DNA from 2 places in the Rhizobium sp. FG96 genome. Region 2 is predicted to be linked to the other one. Evidence: predicted binding sites of a transcription regulator. Region 2 holds the regulator's gene; the other holds the start of a gene.

The links. Region 2 encodes HrcA, which represses chaperone genes, less so after heat shock. Its sites were predicted from a motif close to GTTAGCACTCNCNNNNNGNGAGTGCTAAC; they were not measured.
Region 1: a site for HrcA is predicted at 4,365-4,393, ahead of groES (co-chaperone GroES). Genes of this name have one in related genera too.

Annotation. Positions count from the first base shown of each region.
Region 1 covers NZ_JBMDIL010000012.1:138,912-145,920, reverse strand. Annotated here, with positions in the region: gene ACODR6_RS22930 (SDR family oxidoreductase) at 1-696, opposite strand, end outside; gene ACODR6_RS22925 (LysR family transcriptional regulator) at 798-1,691, shown strand; gene groL (chaperonin GroEL) at 2,218-3,846, opposite strand; gene groES (co-chaperone GroES) at 3,906-4,220, opposite strand; gene ACODR6_RS22910 (usg protein) at 4,494-4,766, shown strand; partial or broken gene ACODR6_RS22905 (hypothetical protein) at 4,903-5,087, shown strand; gene ACODR6_RS22900 (Hsp20 family protein) at 5,390-5,863, shown strand; gene ACODR6_RS22895 (DUF982 domain-containing protein) at 5,937-6,236, shown strand; gene ACODR6_RS22890 (hypothetical protein) at 6,249-6,524, shown strand.
Region 2 covers NZ_JBMDIL010000006.1:254,897-261,905, reverse strand. Annotated here, with positions in the region: gene metK (methionine adenosyltransferase) at 1-627, shown strand, start outside; gene trmB (tRNA (guanosine(46)-N7)-methyltransferase TrmB) at 624-1,325, shown strand; gene ACODR6_RS14350 (BQ00720 family protein) at 1,357-1,614, opposite strand; gene ACODR6_RS14345 (Hsp20 family protein) at 1,663-2,088, opposite strand; gene ACODR6_RS14340 (nucleoside hydrolase) at 2,363-3,307, shown strand; gene grpE (nucleotide exchange factor GrpE) at 3,359-3,991, opposite strand; gene hrcA (heat-inducible transcriptional repressor HrcA) at 4,093-5,184, opposite strand; gene rph (ribonuclease PH) at 5,365-6,084, shown strand; gene ACODR6_RS14320 (VOC family protein) at 6,081-6,497, shown strand; gene rdgB (RdgB/HAM1 family non-canonical purine NTP pyrophosphatase) at 6,507-7,009, shown strand, end outside.

The sequences.
Region 1 (7,009 bases), on a different contig from region 2:
GGTCTGCTCGAAGCCGCTCGGGTCGTCGCCGCCGTAGACGATAGGCCGGCCGAGAACGTCGGACCAGATATCGGCAACACTTTGGCCGGTGAGCGTGTCCGGTCCGACCAGATTGATCGTCACCAGTGGAAGTTTGCCGGTGGCCATGTCGCGACGGATGAGTTCGATGGCTGCCACCTCGGCGATATCGCGCGCGTCGACCATCGCAACGCCCTTTGACCCGATCGGCATTGGATAGACGCTGTGGTTGATGACAACGTCCTTGATCATGATCTCATTGTCGATGAAGTAGCTCGGGCGCAGGATCGTCGCGCTGAAACCCATCTCTTTCAACATTTGCTCGGCGCCGGCCTTCACCGCGAAGTGCGGGACATTGACGGCGCGATGCGCGTCGAAGACCGACAAATAGACGACGCGTTCGACACCGGCTTCTCTGGCGATGTTCAGTGTGATGATCGCCTGGGTGAATTCGTCGCCTGTGACCGCGTTCAGGAGGAACAACGTTCGCACGCCCTTAAAAGCGTTGCGAAGAGCGTCGAGGTCGAGAATCTCGCCTTCTGCGACTTCGACCTCCATTGGAAAGTCGGCCTTTGACGCGTCACGGGTGAGAATCCTGACGGTGGCTTTGCGAGCCACGAGCTGATTGACGACATGCCGACCGACACGACCCGTTGCACCGATTACGAGGATTGTCATGGAAGTTCTCCTTGCGTTGTTGACAACCCGAATATGAATGGATCACTGATGACCCACTAGACGGGAATTTTGGACCAAATGTCTCGCAGGTGGAACAGCTGATGGATCTTCTCGGGCTTGCCGATTTCGTTCTTGTTGCCAGGCATGGCGGTTTTGGTCGCGCAGCGCGCGCGACCGGACGCCCCAAAGCAACGCTCTCGCGACGCGTCAGCGACCTCGAAGCCAGCCTCGGACTGCGCCTTGTTGAACGCGGTGCAAGGACGCTGAAGCTCACGGAGGAGGGGAGGGCACTGCACCACCGTGCCGGGGCACTTCTCATGGAATTGGACGAGACGGCGTCGGCAATTGCAGCTGGGGGCGAGCGACCGCGCGGGAGGCTGCGGATCAGCGCTCCGTTGCTGTTTTCCCAGATGGCGATGGGAAAGCTGGCATCGAGTTTTGCGCTGCAATATCCCGATGTGCGGCTCGACGTCACGACTGAAGACCGGGCAGTGGACATGGTTGAGGAGGGCTATGATCTGGTCATTCGGGTAAACCCGGACGCGGACAACGCCCTCGTCGGCAGGGCCTTCCTTCGCGACCGGCTTGTCATCGTCGCGCCGTTGTCGCTGCAAGCGCCACCGGAAGGCACCAACGTGCCTGTGGTCGTGCGCGGCCCGCCGGGGCCGCCTGATACTTGGCACGTGAACCGCAACGGTTCGGCATTTACGATAGGTGCGGAGCCGATCCTTGGACTGACGTCTTTGTTGAATGTGCGCGATGCTGTGCGAATGGGCGTGGGTGCTGCCCGCCTGCCGATTTCGCTGGTAAGTGGCGATATTGCCGCTGGGAGGCTCTCGTTATGGGGCGATGTGCAAGGATCGGATATCAGGCTTTGGGCTCTTTATCCTTCGAGACGACTGCTTAGCGCGCGCGTCTCAGCGTTCCTCGATCACCTGAGGGAAGCGTTTCCGGACGGATCACCGGAAGCGCTTTCGGCTTACATCGACTGCTGATCGACAAGGGTAAAGAGCGTTTCAGGAGCTCGGCGACCACCATATTGGCGAAAACGATGCGCGGCTCGTCTCGGTCGCAGAAGCCAGCCGGCTATCGCTATTGCGCCGAGCGGCTTTAACATTGGTCCGCGCCGGCGTATCCGACGAGGAAGAAGCGCGCCGATTTCCGGTTCGGGGAGATGGGCATGACGTAAACCCGTTCGGGATCGATCCGGACAGGCGGTACCACCAGTGCCCGAGCCGGCGGCTAGCGCTGCCGGCTCGGAGCTTTGCCCTATACAGCTTGGTCTGCTTCCATGGCCGCAGCCATGAGCTGATCGCGCTCGCGAAGTCCTTTGTTGAAAAGTCGGGCGACGGCAACCGTTAGCTTTGCAACGGCACCCGGGTCATTTGCGATGCCCTTTGCACGGACGACCTCCCTGACCACCCCGGCGCATAGACGTGCATCGTCTCTTGAAATCGGTTCTATCATGACAACCGCTCGCTAGTACCCGCCCCTGGGAAGGGGCGGGCTGGCCTTTGGAGACTAGAAATCCATGCCGCCACCGGCGGGCAGAGCAGGCGCGGCTTCCTTTCTGGGCTTTTCAGCGATCATCGCTTCTGTTGTTACCAGAAGTCCTGCAACCGAAGCCGCATCCTGGAGTGCGGTGCGAACAACCTTGGCGGGGTCGATGACACCTTGCGCGTAAAGGTCGCCATATTCGCCGGTTTGAGCGTTCCAACCGAACGACGGCTCGTTCTTTTCACGCAGCTTGCCAACCACGATCGAGCCTTCGGCACCGGCGTTTTCGGCTATCTGCCGTACGGGGGCCTCGATCGCCCGGCGAACGATGTCAATCCCGACCCGCTGATCGTCGTTGGCCGTGGGCAGACCCTCAAGCGCCTTTGCCGCGCGCAGCAGCGCAACGCCGCCGCCGGGCAGAATGCCTTCCTCGACCGCCGCGCGCGTTGCATGTAAGGCATCGTCCACTCGGTCCTTCTTTTCCTTCACCTCGACCTCCGTCGAGCCTCCGACACGGATGACAGCGACGCCACCCGCGAGTTTTGCCAGGCGCTCCTGCAGCTTTTCGCGGTCGTAATCGGATGTCGTCTCCTCGATCTGCGCGCGGATCTGGGCGACGCGGCCATCGATCTCGGACTTCGAGCCGACGCCATCGATGATGGTCGTGTTTTCCTTCTCGATCGCCACCTTCTTGGCTCGGCCGAGCATGTCGAGCGTGACGTTTTCAAGCTTGATGCCGAGGTCTTCGGAAATGACAGTGCCGCCTGTGAGGATGGCAATGTCTTCAAGCATCGCCTTGCGGCGATCGCCAAAGCCTGGCGCCTTGACGGCAGCAATTTTGAGCCCGCCACGCAGCTTGTTGACGACGAGTGTCGCAAGTGCCTCGCCTTCGACGTCTTCGGCAATGATCAGCAACGGTTTGCCGGACTGAACGACCGCTTCCAGGACTGGCAGGAGAGCCTGTAGATTCGAGAGCTTCTTCTCATGGATGAGGATATAGGGATCCTCCAGCTCGACGCGCATCTTGTCCTGATTGGTGACGAAATACGGGCTGAGGTAACCGCGATCGAACTGCATGCCTTCGACCACTTCGAGCTCGGTCTCGGCGGTCTTGGCCTCCTCGACGGTAATGACGCCCTCATTGCCGACTTTCTCCATCGCCTCGGCGAGGTACTGGCCGATCTCGGCGTCGCCGTTCGCAGAAATGGTGCCGACCTGAGCGATTTCGGAATTGCTGGTGATTTTGCGGGCGTTGACCTTCAGCTCCTTGACCACGGCGTCGACGGCAAGATCGATGCCGCGCTTGAGATCCATCGGGTTCAAACCCGACGCCACAGCCTTGGCGCCTTCCTTGACGATTGCCTGCGCAAGCACTGTTGCTGTGGTCGTGCCGTCGCCGGCCAGATCATTGGTCTTCGACGCCACCTCGCGCAACATCTGTGCGCCCATGTTCTCGAACTTGTCTTCGAGCTCGATTTCCTTGGCCACCGAAACGCCGTCCTTGGTAATGCGCGGGGCGCCGTAGGACTTGTCGATAACCACATTGCGACCTTTAGGGCCGAGCGTCACCTTGACGGCGTTGGCAAGAATATCGACCCCACGCAACATGCGCTCACGGGCATCGGTATTGAATTTGACTTCTTTCGCAGCCATGTCTTCACTCCTTCAATAGGCAGCTTTTTGACTGATATCGTTCGCCTGACAGCCAGCGGTCAGGCGGCTTTCTTCTGTTCGACCTCGGCCTCGATAACGCCAAGAACGTCGCTTTCCTTCATGATCAGCAGGTCTTCGCCGTTGATCTTGATCTCGGTACCCGACCATTTGCCAAACAGGATGCGATCACCCGCCTTGACGTCGAGCGCCTGAACCTCGCCCGCGTCATTGCGCGCGCCGCCGCCGACGGCAACAACCTCGCCCTCTTGGGGTTTTTCCTTGGCGGTATCGGGTATGATGATGCCGCCTTTGGTTTTTTCCTGGCTCTCGATGCGGCGCACGAGAATGCGATCATGAAGCGGTCGGAACGACATGTTTTCCTCCATTGAGCAAAAATAATGACGTTGAACCCGGACCGGACCGGATGACAGTCAGGGCGGGTGCGAACCTCAACCCGAGCGTTCGCGCGAAAAATTTATTTTCGAGATTTTTTGATTTCAAGTAGGTGGCGACAAAAAATTAGCACTCACCCCACGTGGCTGCTAACAAAATGAAATCTAACGATAAAATATGGATTATGGGTGAGGTGCGTTGATCGCGGCGCCGTTTTGCGCCACCATGATCACGCAGAAAAATGGAGCTTCGCTATGCAGTTTTCATCGGATCTGGACCGCCAGCTCAATGGTTACGGGCTAACCACCGCACACATCCTCTATCGTATCCCCGACTTTGTGTCCGTCCTGCAGACCTACGTCTGGCAAGACTATGATCAGGCTCCCGACTTTCCGGTGATGCGCAGGTTCCTTCATTTCTGGGAGGCATCGCTCGATGGAGCGCTGCATTCGGTCCGTTACAGCCATCAGAGGCTGGTCGGGCCAAACGAATGGCGGCGCGTTGATGGCGAGTTCAAGCTAAACTGACCCTGAAAGAGCTTTGCTGCTCATTCTAGCTCGTGTGCGACCCAACTGCAGGGCCCGCTAGCGATCGGTCGTTGCTTGGCTTTGGTCGTCCTGAAATCCTGTATGGAATGCGCGTCCCTGCTGGCAAACCTCGGTTCTTGTGGGCAGTTCAGAGACCATCGGCACCGCGGTGAATGCTCAGTGACGCCTCAAAGCCTGCCATCTTGACGCGCCCTGGCTTCCCTCGCACATCGAGCAGCGTGAAGAGCGGCTCGTACGCCAGGGCAACGATCAGGTCGATGTTTTGCCAATGCGGCGCAAGGCTCGCTCGACGCTACCATCCTTTAAAACAATCCGCACAAGGCCGCTTCAGTGCCGCAACGCTCTCTGACATTGGTCGTGACGGACACATCCGCGGCGCAGGGACGCACGCACAGAAACTATAAATTGCCGATGGTGGGCATTCCGGGAAAGAGCCAATCTCATGCGGAACCTTAAATCGCAAATTTTCTTTTTTGCCGGTCTTGAAACCGCAAATCTTGAAACCAAATCGTTTTGCGCCAGCTGCTGGAACGGAGCTGGCCTTGCTAGGGGCGCCACTTAGAGCGCTCCCGTACCCATGTTGCTTCAAGGAGGATATGGCTATGGCAACATCTTACGACTACGCACCGTTGTTCCGATCGACCGTCGGCTTTGACCGGCTTTTCGATCTTCTTGAAAACGCCCAGCGCGCCCGCTCGACGAGCGATTGGCCACCTTATGATATCGTCAAGACCGGCGATGACAGCTACCGTATCTCGATTGCGGTTGCCGCCTTTGCAGACGGCGATCTCGATATCACCTTCCAGTCAAATCTCCTGACGGTGACTGGCAAGAAGCAGGAAGGCTCTGGCGAAGCCTACCTTCATCGCGGGATCTCCGGCCGATCCTTTGAGCATCGTTTCGAGCTTGCTGACCATGTCAGGGTGGACGGCGCCGATTTGAGCAATGGTCTATTGTCGATTGATCTTGTTCGAGAAATCCCGGAGGCGCTGAAACCGCGCAAGATTGCAATCGAGAGTTCACCTGCTTCGAACACACGCGGCCGCCCTCAGATCGAAGGGCAGAAGGCGGCGTGATCAAGCCCGCTTGGAAAGCAGGCGCCACCGCGGTGGCGCCTCTCAACGCAAAGGGTTTGGAAGGAGACGAACAATGAAACCCGATATGTTTAGACAGCCGATCACGATCTTGGTCGGCTTGGGCTTTCCCGCCGAAATACGCGGCGCGATGGATGCTTACCGCTACCTTGCTGAGTGGCCCGCCTCGTTCAGAGATACGGCTCACTCCGTTGCTCTGAAGGCGTGTCAAGCGGTCCTTCGCGGTGAGATCGAGGCCGAGACCGCCCGTGGTCTGTTCACGGCATTTGCGGAGAAACATGATCTGATGGCGCCCGAAGCCTCGGCGATTGCAGCATTGCGCAGGCGCGGCGATCGCGATCCGCATGTTCAGTGAGGTGTTGCCGTGATGAACACAGTCTTGCAGCAGGCAGTCGACAATGTCGTGTCGATGGGACCGGCAGTATTGATGCAGGGCATGCAACTCGCCCGTCCGATGGATGTCGTAAGATCCCACTCGCTTTCGCTCGATGACAGGCGCACCATCCTTGCGGCCTGGGCCTCAGATCTCTACGCGGTGGTTTCGAAACCGGCTCTCCGGCACTTGCCCGGAACGCCTGAACCAGTATCGATCGACGAGATCCAGTCAGCGCTCAAGGAACTTGACCGCCAGGACGGATCATGAGGTGCAGTCAGCCGCGAAACGCGTCAAGCCGCTGACAGAGGGTTCATTCCCTCATTGCGACGCCCAGATCGCCACGTGTCGCGAAAGGCGTGCCACGGTGAGAGCGTCAAAGGTATACGAAAACAGCTGGCGCGGCATTGCGCCAGCCGGGTGTCTCCGAGATGGTCGGAACATGTTGTGTTTGCTGCCGGCAGGGGACGGTATCTTCTGCGATCGCGTTGCGCCGAACCTGCGGGACACATCCCGGGGGGCGCATTGTCATGATCCAGCCGCGCCAGTCTCAGGCGCCGCGATACGGCGATGGCCTTTCAAGCCCGCTTGCGTCTGAAGATCAGATGACGATTGGGCCACCACTGGATCGGGCGAATAAGCCCTGGGTAAGTCTTCCGCATGAAGGTCATGCTTGATCATCATCGCCGTACCGTCACACCTTGAACCGTCGAGCATCACTTGGCCAGGCCAAGCCAGCGGAATTGCGGACGCTC
Region 2 (7,009 bases):
CTTTCGACCCAGCATCTCGACGAGAAGTGGGATTCGAAGAAGGTTCGCGCCGTCGTCGAGCCCTATATCCGCGAGGCTCTCGGCGACCTGCCGATCGCCAGCGATTGCAAGTGGTACATCAACCCGACCGGCAAGTTCGTCATCGGCGGTCCGGATGGTGACGCTGGCCTGACCGGCCGCAAAATCATCGTCGACACCTACGGCGGCGCAGCTCCGCATGGCGGCGGCGCATTCTCGGGCAAGGACACGACCAAGGTCGACCGTTCGGCTGCTTACGCTGCCCGCTACCTCGCCAAGAACGTCGTTGCCGCCGGTCTCGCCGACCGCTGCACGATCCAACTGTCCTACGCCATCGGCGTTGCACAGCCGCTGTCGATCTATGTCGACCTGCACCAGACCGGCAAGGGCGTGACCGAAGATCAGGTCGAAGCCGCGATCCGCAAGAACATGGACCTGTCGCCGACGGGCATCCGCCGCCACCTCGACCTCAACAAGCCGATCTACGCAAAGACCTCGGCTTACGGTCATTTCGGCCGCAAGGCCGGCCGTGACGGCTCGTTCTCCTGGGAGCGCACCGACCTCGTGAAGGGCCTCAAGGAAGCCATCAAGCTCAAGGCCGCAGCATGACGGATATGGAACGCCGCGGCCGCGCGACCGAAGCCTTCTTCGGTCGCCGCAAGGGAAAGGCTCTACGCGGACAGCAAGCGGAAAAGCTGAGTACTCTGCTCCCGGCATTCCTCATCGATATTTCAGCGGCTCCCCCCGAGCCGCTGAAAGGCCTTTGGCCGGTTCCGGTCGAAAAGTTGCGGCTGGAGATCGGCTTCGGTGGCGGCGAGCATTTGATCCACCGCGCCCAGGAACTGCCCTCCACCGGCTTTATCGGCGTCGAGCCCTTCATCAATTCCATGCAGAAGCTGCTTGCCAGCGTCGAGGACAAGGGCGCCAGAAACGTCCGCGTCTATAACGACGATGCGACGCAGCTGCTCGACTGGCTGCCGGATGGCTGCCTCGACCAGATCGACCTGCTCTATCCCGATCCCTGGCCCAAGCGGAAGCACTGGAAGCGCCGCTTCGTCTCGCAGACGAACCTCAAGCGTTTCCATCGCGTGCTGAAGCCGGGCGGACTGTTCTGCTTCGCTTCAGATATCGATACCTATGTGAACTGGACGCTGCTGAAATGCCGCAACCACGGCGGCTTCGACTGGCTGGCGAGCAATGCTGCGGATTGGCTGACGCCCTACGAGGGCTGGCCGAGCACACGCTACGAGGCCAAGGCACGGCGCGAAGGCCGTTCGTCCGCCTATCTGACTTTCAAGAAGATCTAAGCCAACAGGCAAGTGACATAAGCCCGCACGTTTAGTGCAGGCTTACCGTCTTGAGCTCGTCTTCAGCGGCCTTGAAGAAGGTGCTGGAGCGGTTGTCCGTGAGCAGGATCGGCGTGCCGTCAGCGCCGAAAAGGGCCCAGAGGTCGACGCCAGGGTCGATATCGGGCGCTTCGGGGAAGCACTTCGATACTTCTTCAGTACGCATTTTGCGGATATAGGCGACCTCGCCGTTGCCGATACCGGCAAGTTCGGACTTGGTCAGGTGAGAATTCGCTTCTTTCATCAACATTCCTGTACCTCCAAGAGAAGGGACCAACGGCGCAATCGAACCGTTGTCCTACTGTGAGACCGAAATGTTAATTTTCTTGACCATGCGTGCGGGCTCCGGGCGAATTAGATCGACGGAGAGAAGACCGTTCTTGAGGCCGGCGCCGAGAACCTGCATGCCATCGGCAAGCACGAAAGTGCGCTGGAACTGACGCGCGGCGATACCGCGATAAAGATATTCGCGCTCGCCCTGCTCGACCTGCCGGCCGCGGATGAGAAGCTGGTTTTCCTCGGTGGTGACATCGAGCTCATCCTCGCCGAAACCGGCGACGGCAAGGGTAATCCGCAGGCGCTCCGGCTGACCGTGATCGGCGGCAATACGCTCGATATTGTAGGGAGGATAACCGTCGCTCGCCTTGGAAATCCGCTCAAGCGTCTTTTCCATGGCATCGAAGCCCAGGAGCAGCGGGCTGGCGAAGGGAGTGATACGGCTCATGTTTTCAAGTCCTTGATGCAAGCGACCTTTCCGGACCTAAGCTAGCATCCGGGTCTTGCTAATATGGGAATTGGCGCGCGGTCGCGCAAGGTTTTGCGGCCGCCGGGCAAGGACCCGAAATTTTTAGGGTAAACGCCGGCTTCGTCCTTGCTTGACAAAGCGCATGCAGGCTCGCATCAAATCGTCACCCGCAAGGGCTGCGCCGATTTGCGACGCAATCATAAACAAATGGTGCCTGCCAAAACGACGTGCACCTGAGGAGGGACCGACGTATATGGCAAACCCCAGAAAGATCATCATCGATACCGATCCCGGCCAGGACGATGCCGCAGCGATCATGCTCGCCTTCGGCAGCCCGGAAGAGCTGGAAGTGCTCGGTATCACCACGGTCGCCGGCAACGTGCCGCTGTCCTATACCAGCCGCAACGCGCGCATCATCTGCGAGCTCTGCAAGCGCACCGACATCAAGGTCTTTGCCGGCGCCGACAAACCGATCGCCCGCAAGCTGGTCACCGCCGAGCACGTGCATGGCAAGACCGGCCTCGACGGCCCGACGCTGGCCGAGCCGACCATGCCGCTGCAGCCGCAGCATTCCGTCGACTTCATCATCGAGACGCTACGCCGCGAGCCTGAAGGCAGCGTGACGCTCTGCACGCTCGGGCCGCTGACCAACATCGGCCTCGCCTTCCAGAAGGCGCCAGATATCGTCGCGCGCGTCCGCGAACTGGTGATGATGGGCGGCGGCTTCTTCGAGGGCGGCAACATCACGCCGGCCGCCGAATTCAACATCTATGTCGACCCTGAAGCAGCCGACATCGTCTTCCGTTCGGGTGTGCCGATCGTGATGATGCCGCTCGACGTGACCCATCAGCTGCTGACCCGCAAGGACCGCGTCAAGCGCATGGCCGACCTCGGCACGGCGCCCGCCCAGGCAATGGTCGAGATGCTGGAATTCTTCGAGCGCTTCGACATCGAGAAATACGGTTCCGACGGCGGCCCGCTACACGATCCGACGGTTGTCGCCTATCTCCTGAAGCCGGAGCTATTCAAGGGCCGCGAGTGCAATGTCGAGATCGAGGTGAAGTCGGAGCTGACGGTTGGCATGACCGTCGTCGACTGGTGGCATGTGACCGACCGCAAGCGCAATGCAAAGGTGATGCGCTTCGTCGATGCCGACGGTTTCTTCGATCTTCTGATCGAGCGCTTCGCCCGCATCTGAGCGGCGGCAGACTGGAAAAGAAAAGGGCCGCTTCTCAGCGGCCCTTTTTCATTATGCGTCCTTCTGATCCAGATAGGAATTGGCAGCTTCCGCCTCGGGCTTCGGGCCGCCCTTGGCGACACCGACCATGGCCGGGCGCAGAACGCGCTCGCCGATCGTGAAGCCTGCCTGCACCACCTGGACGACGGTGTTGTTCGGGACTTCCGTGTTCGGAATTTCGAACATCGCCTGATGGAAATTCGGGTCGAACTTCTGGCCGACGGGATCGAGCTGGCGAACGCCATGGCGCTCGAGCGTCGAGAGCATGGAGCGCTCGGTCATCTCGACGCCTTCAATCAGCGTCGTCAGGCCGGCTTCGCCCGCAGCCTTGGCTTCGGCCGGGATCGAGTCCAGTGCGCGGCGCAGGTTGTCGGATACAGCCAGCATGTCGCGCGCGAAGGAGGCGACCGAGTAGGACTTGGCATCCTTCACGTCACGCTCGGTGCGGCGGCGCAGGTTGTCCATCTCCGCGGCGAGACGCAGGTAGCGGTCGCGCAGCTCGGCATTTTCGGCCTTCACGAGTTCCATCGGATCCGGCTGGGACGATGCCTCAGCGGCCGCTTCATTCTCGACGTTTGCGGCTGCGTCCGCAGCAGCGTCGGCCGCGGCAGCCTCAGGTCCGTTTTTCGTCGTTTCGTCAGTCATGACGGTCTCCGGGTAAAGGGTTCTTTCGGGATGCGCCCGATATCGAGCTTTGACCGCAAAAAATCAAGTCTGCGTGACAAAGAAGCGGAAAATCGGGCTTTTCAGAGGGCGCCACCGCGCGAAAGGCGGGAAATCAGCTGCGCGGTGTAATCGACCATCGGCACGATGCGCGAATAATTGAGCCGCGTCGGGCCGATGACGCCGACCGCGCCGACAATCCGGTCGTCGTCATCGCGGTAGGGAGCGACGATCAGCGAGGAGCCGGAAAGCGAGAAGAGCTTGTTTTCCGAGCCGATGAAGATGCGCACGCCCGGCCCGCTCTCAGCGAGGTTCAGGAGCTCGATAAGGCTGTCTTTCTTCTCGAGATCGTCGAAAAGCATGCGCAGGCGATCGAGATCGTCGGCACCGGCGAGCCCTTCCAGCAGGTTTGCGCGGCCACGGATGATGAGCTGCGCCGGCTTGCCCTCGTCAGGGCTGCCGGACCAGACGGCAATGCCGCGCTCGACAAGGTCCTGCGAGAGAGTGTCGAGTTCATGGCGAACATCGATCTTCAGCTTGTCGAGTTGCTTGCGCAGTTCCGGCAGCGTCTGGCCGGTCATGTGGGCATTGAGGAAGTTCGCAGCTTCCGTCAGCTGCGAGGACGTGACGCCCGCCGGCAACTCGATGATGCGGTTTTCGACCTGATCATGCTCGCCAACCAGCACCGCCAGAGCCTTTGTCGGCTCGAGGCGGATGAACTCGACATGCTTGAGGATGGGATCGCTCTTGGCGGTAATGACAAGCCCTGCGCCGCGCGAAATGCCCGAGAGCATCCGGCTCGCCTCGTTCATCATCGATTCCACCGGGTTGTCGCGGCTTTCGGCGCGCACCTGGCGATCGATGCTGGCGCGGTCCTCGGCAGAGAGATCACCGACCTGCATGAAGGCGTCGACGAAAAACCGCAGGCCCACCTGGGTCGGCAGGCGCCCGGCGCTGACATGCGGCGAATAGATCAGGCCGAGCTCTTCGAGATCGCTCATGACATTGCGGACGGAAGCCGGGGAAAGCGACATCGGCAGGATGCGCGACAGATTGCGCGAGCCGAGCGGCTCGCCATTCTCGAGATAGCCCTCGACGATCCTGCGGAAGATTTCCTTGGAACGCTCATCCAGCGCAGCAATGGCATCCGAAACCGGCGACGACCTGAAGGCCATGAATCCTAAAACACCCACGCTGATGAAACTCCGGAAAATATAGTCAATCTCGCGGGCGTGGCAAAAGGGAATTTGCAAATGGCCGCAGCCAATCGTAGAAGCGGGGCAGCATCAGAAACACGCATGACTACGCCCTGCCGCCGCCGCGGCCACGAGGCCTCATGCAGCAGGAGACAGAGAATGCGGCCGTCAGGCAGAAAAACCGACCAGATGCGCAAGGTCAGCTTCGAGCGCAACTTTTCCAAGCACGCCGAGGGCTCCTGTCTGGTGAAGTTTGGCGACACGCATGTGCTCTGCACCGCGAGCCTGGAAGAAAAGACGCCGCCGTGGCTGCGCAATACCGGCAAGGGCTGGGTCACCGCCGAATACGGCATGCTGCCGCGCGCCACCGGCGAGCGCATGAAGCGTGAGGCGGCTGCCGGCAAGCAGGGCGGACGCACGCAGGAAATCCAGCGCCTGATCGGCCGCTCGCTGCGCGCCGTCGTCGATCTCGCCGCACTCGGCGAACGTCAGATCACCATCGACTGCGATGTCATCCAGGCGGATGGCGGCACGCGCACGGCCTCGATCACCGGCGGCTGGATCGCGCTTTATGACTGCCTAAAGTGGATGGAAAGCCGCAACATGATCAAGGTTGACCGCGTCCTCAAGGACCATGTCGCCGCGATCTCCTGCGGTATCTTCGCAAACCAGCCGGTCATCGATCTCGATTACCTGGAAGATTCCTCGGCCGAGACCGACGCCAACTTCGTCATGACTGGCGCCGGCGGCATCGTCGAGATCCAGGGAACGGCTGAAGGCACGCCCTTCTCCGAAGCCGAATTCGCGTCGCTGATGGGCCTTGCCAAGAACGGTATCGCCGAACTCGTGGACCTGCAGAAGCAGGCGATCGCCGGGTGAACGACATGCTGGAAGGCATGCTGGAAACGGCGCTCTACGCAAAGGATCTCGATAAAGCCGAGGCTTTCTATGAAGGCGTTCTCGGCCTTGCCAAGATCACGCGTGCGGCGAATCGGCATGTCTTCTTTCGCTGCGGCCCGGGCGTGCTGCTGATCTTCAATCCGGACGAGACGGTAAAGCCACCGGCAGCCGATTCCCTGCAGGTTCCGCCGCATGGTACCGAGGGAGCCGGGCATGCCTGCTTTCGGGTCTCGGCTACGAATATCGACGCCATGGCTGCCAAGCTGCAGGCCGCCGGCATCGCCATCGAATCCGAAGTTCACTGGCCGAATGGCGGCCGCTCGATCTACTTCCGCGACCCTGCCGGCAACAGCCTAGAATGCGCCGAAGCCCGGATCTGGGGCATCGAATAGGAAAACAGAATGCGCAAACTCGATACCAAAACGATCGTTGTCGCCAGCCATAATGCCGGCAAGATCCGCGAAATCCAGGACCTGATCGGTCCCCTGGGCTTCACCGCCAAGTCGGCTGCCGAGCTCAATTTCATCGAACCGGATGAAACCGGCACGACCTTCGAAGAGAACGCCAGGATCAAGGCGCTTGCCTCCGCGCAGGCTGCCAATCTGCCGGCGCTGTCTGACGATTCCGGTCTGGTGGTCGATGCGCTCGGTGGCGATCCCGGCGTCTACACGGCCAACTGGGCCGAGACCGCCGATGGCACGCGCGACTTTGCGATGGCGATGGAGAAAGTCGAGAAGGCTCTCGAAAAGGCTGGAGCCGCCAAACCCGAGCAGCGCACGGCCCGGTTCGTCAGTGTTCTCTGCCTGGCCTGGCCCGATGGTCATACGGAGCTCTTCCGCGGCGAAGTGGAAGGCACGGTCGTCTGGCCGCCGCGCGGCACGCAGGGTTTCGGCTATGACCCGGT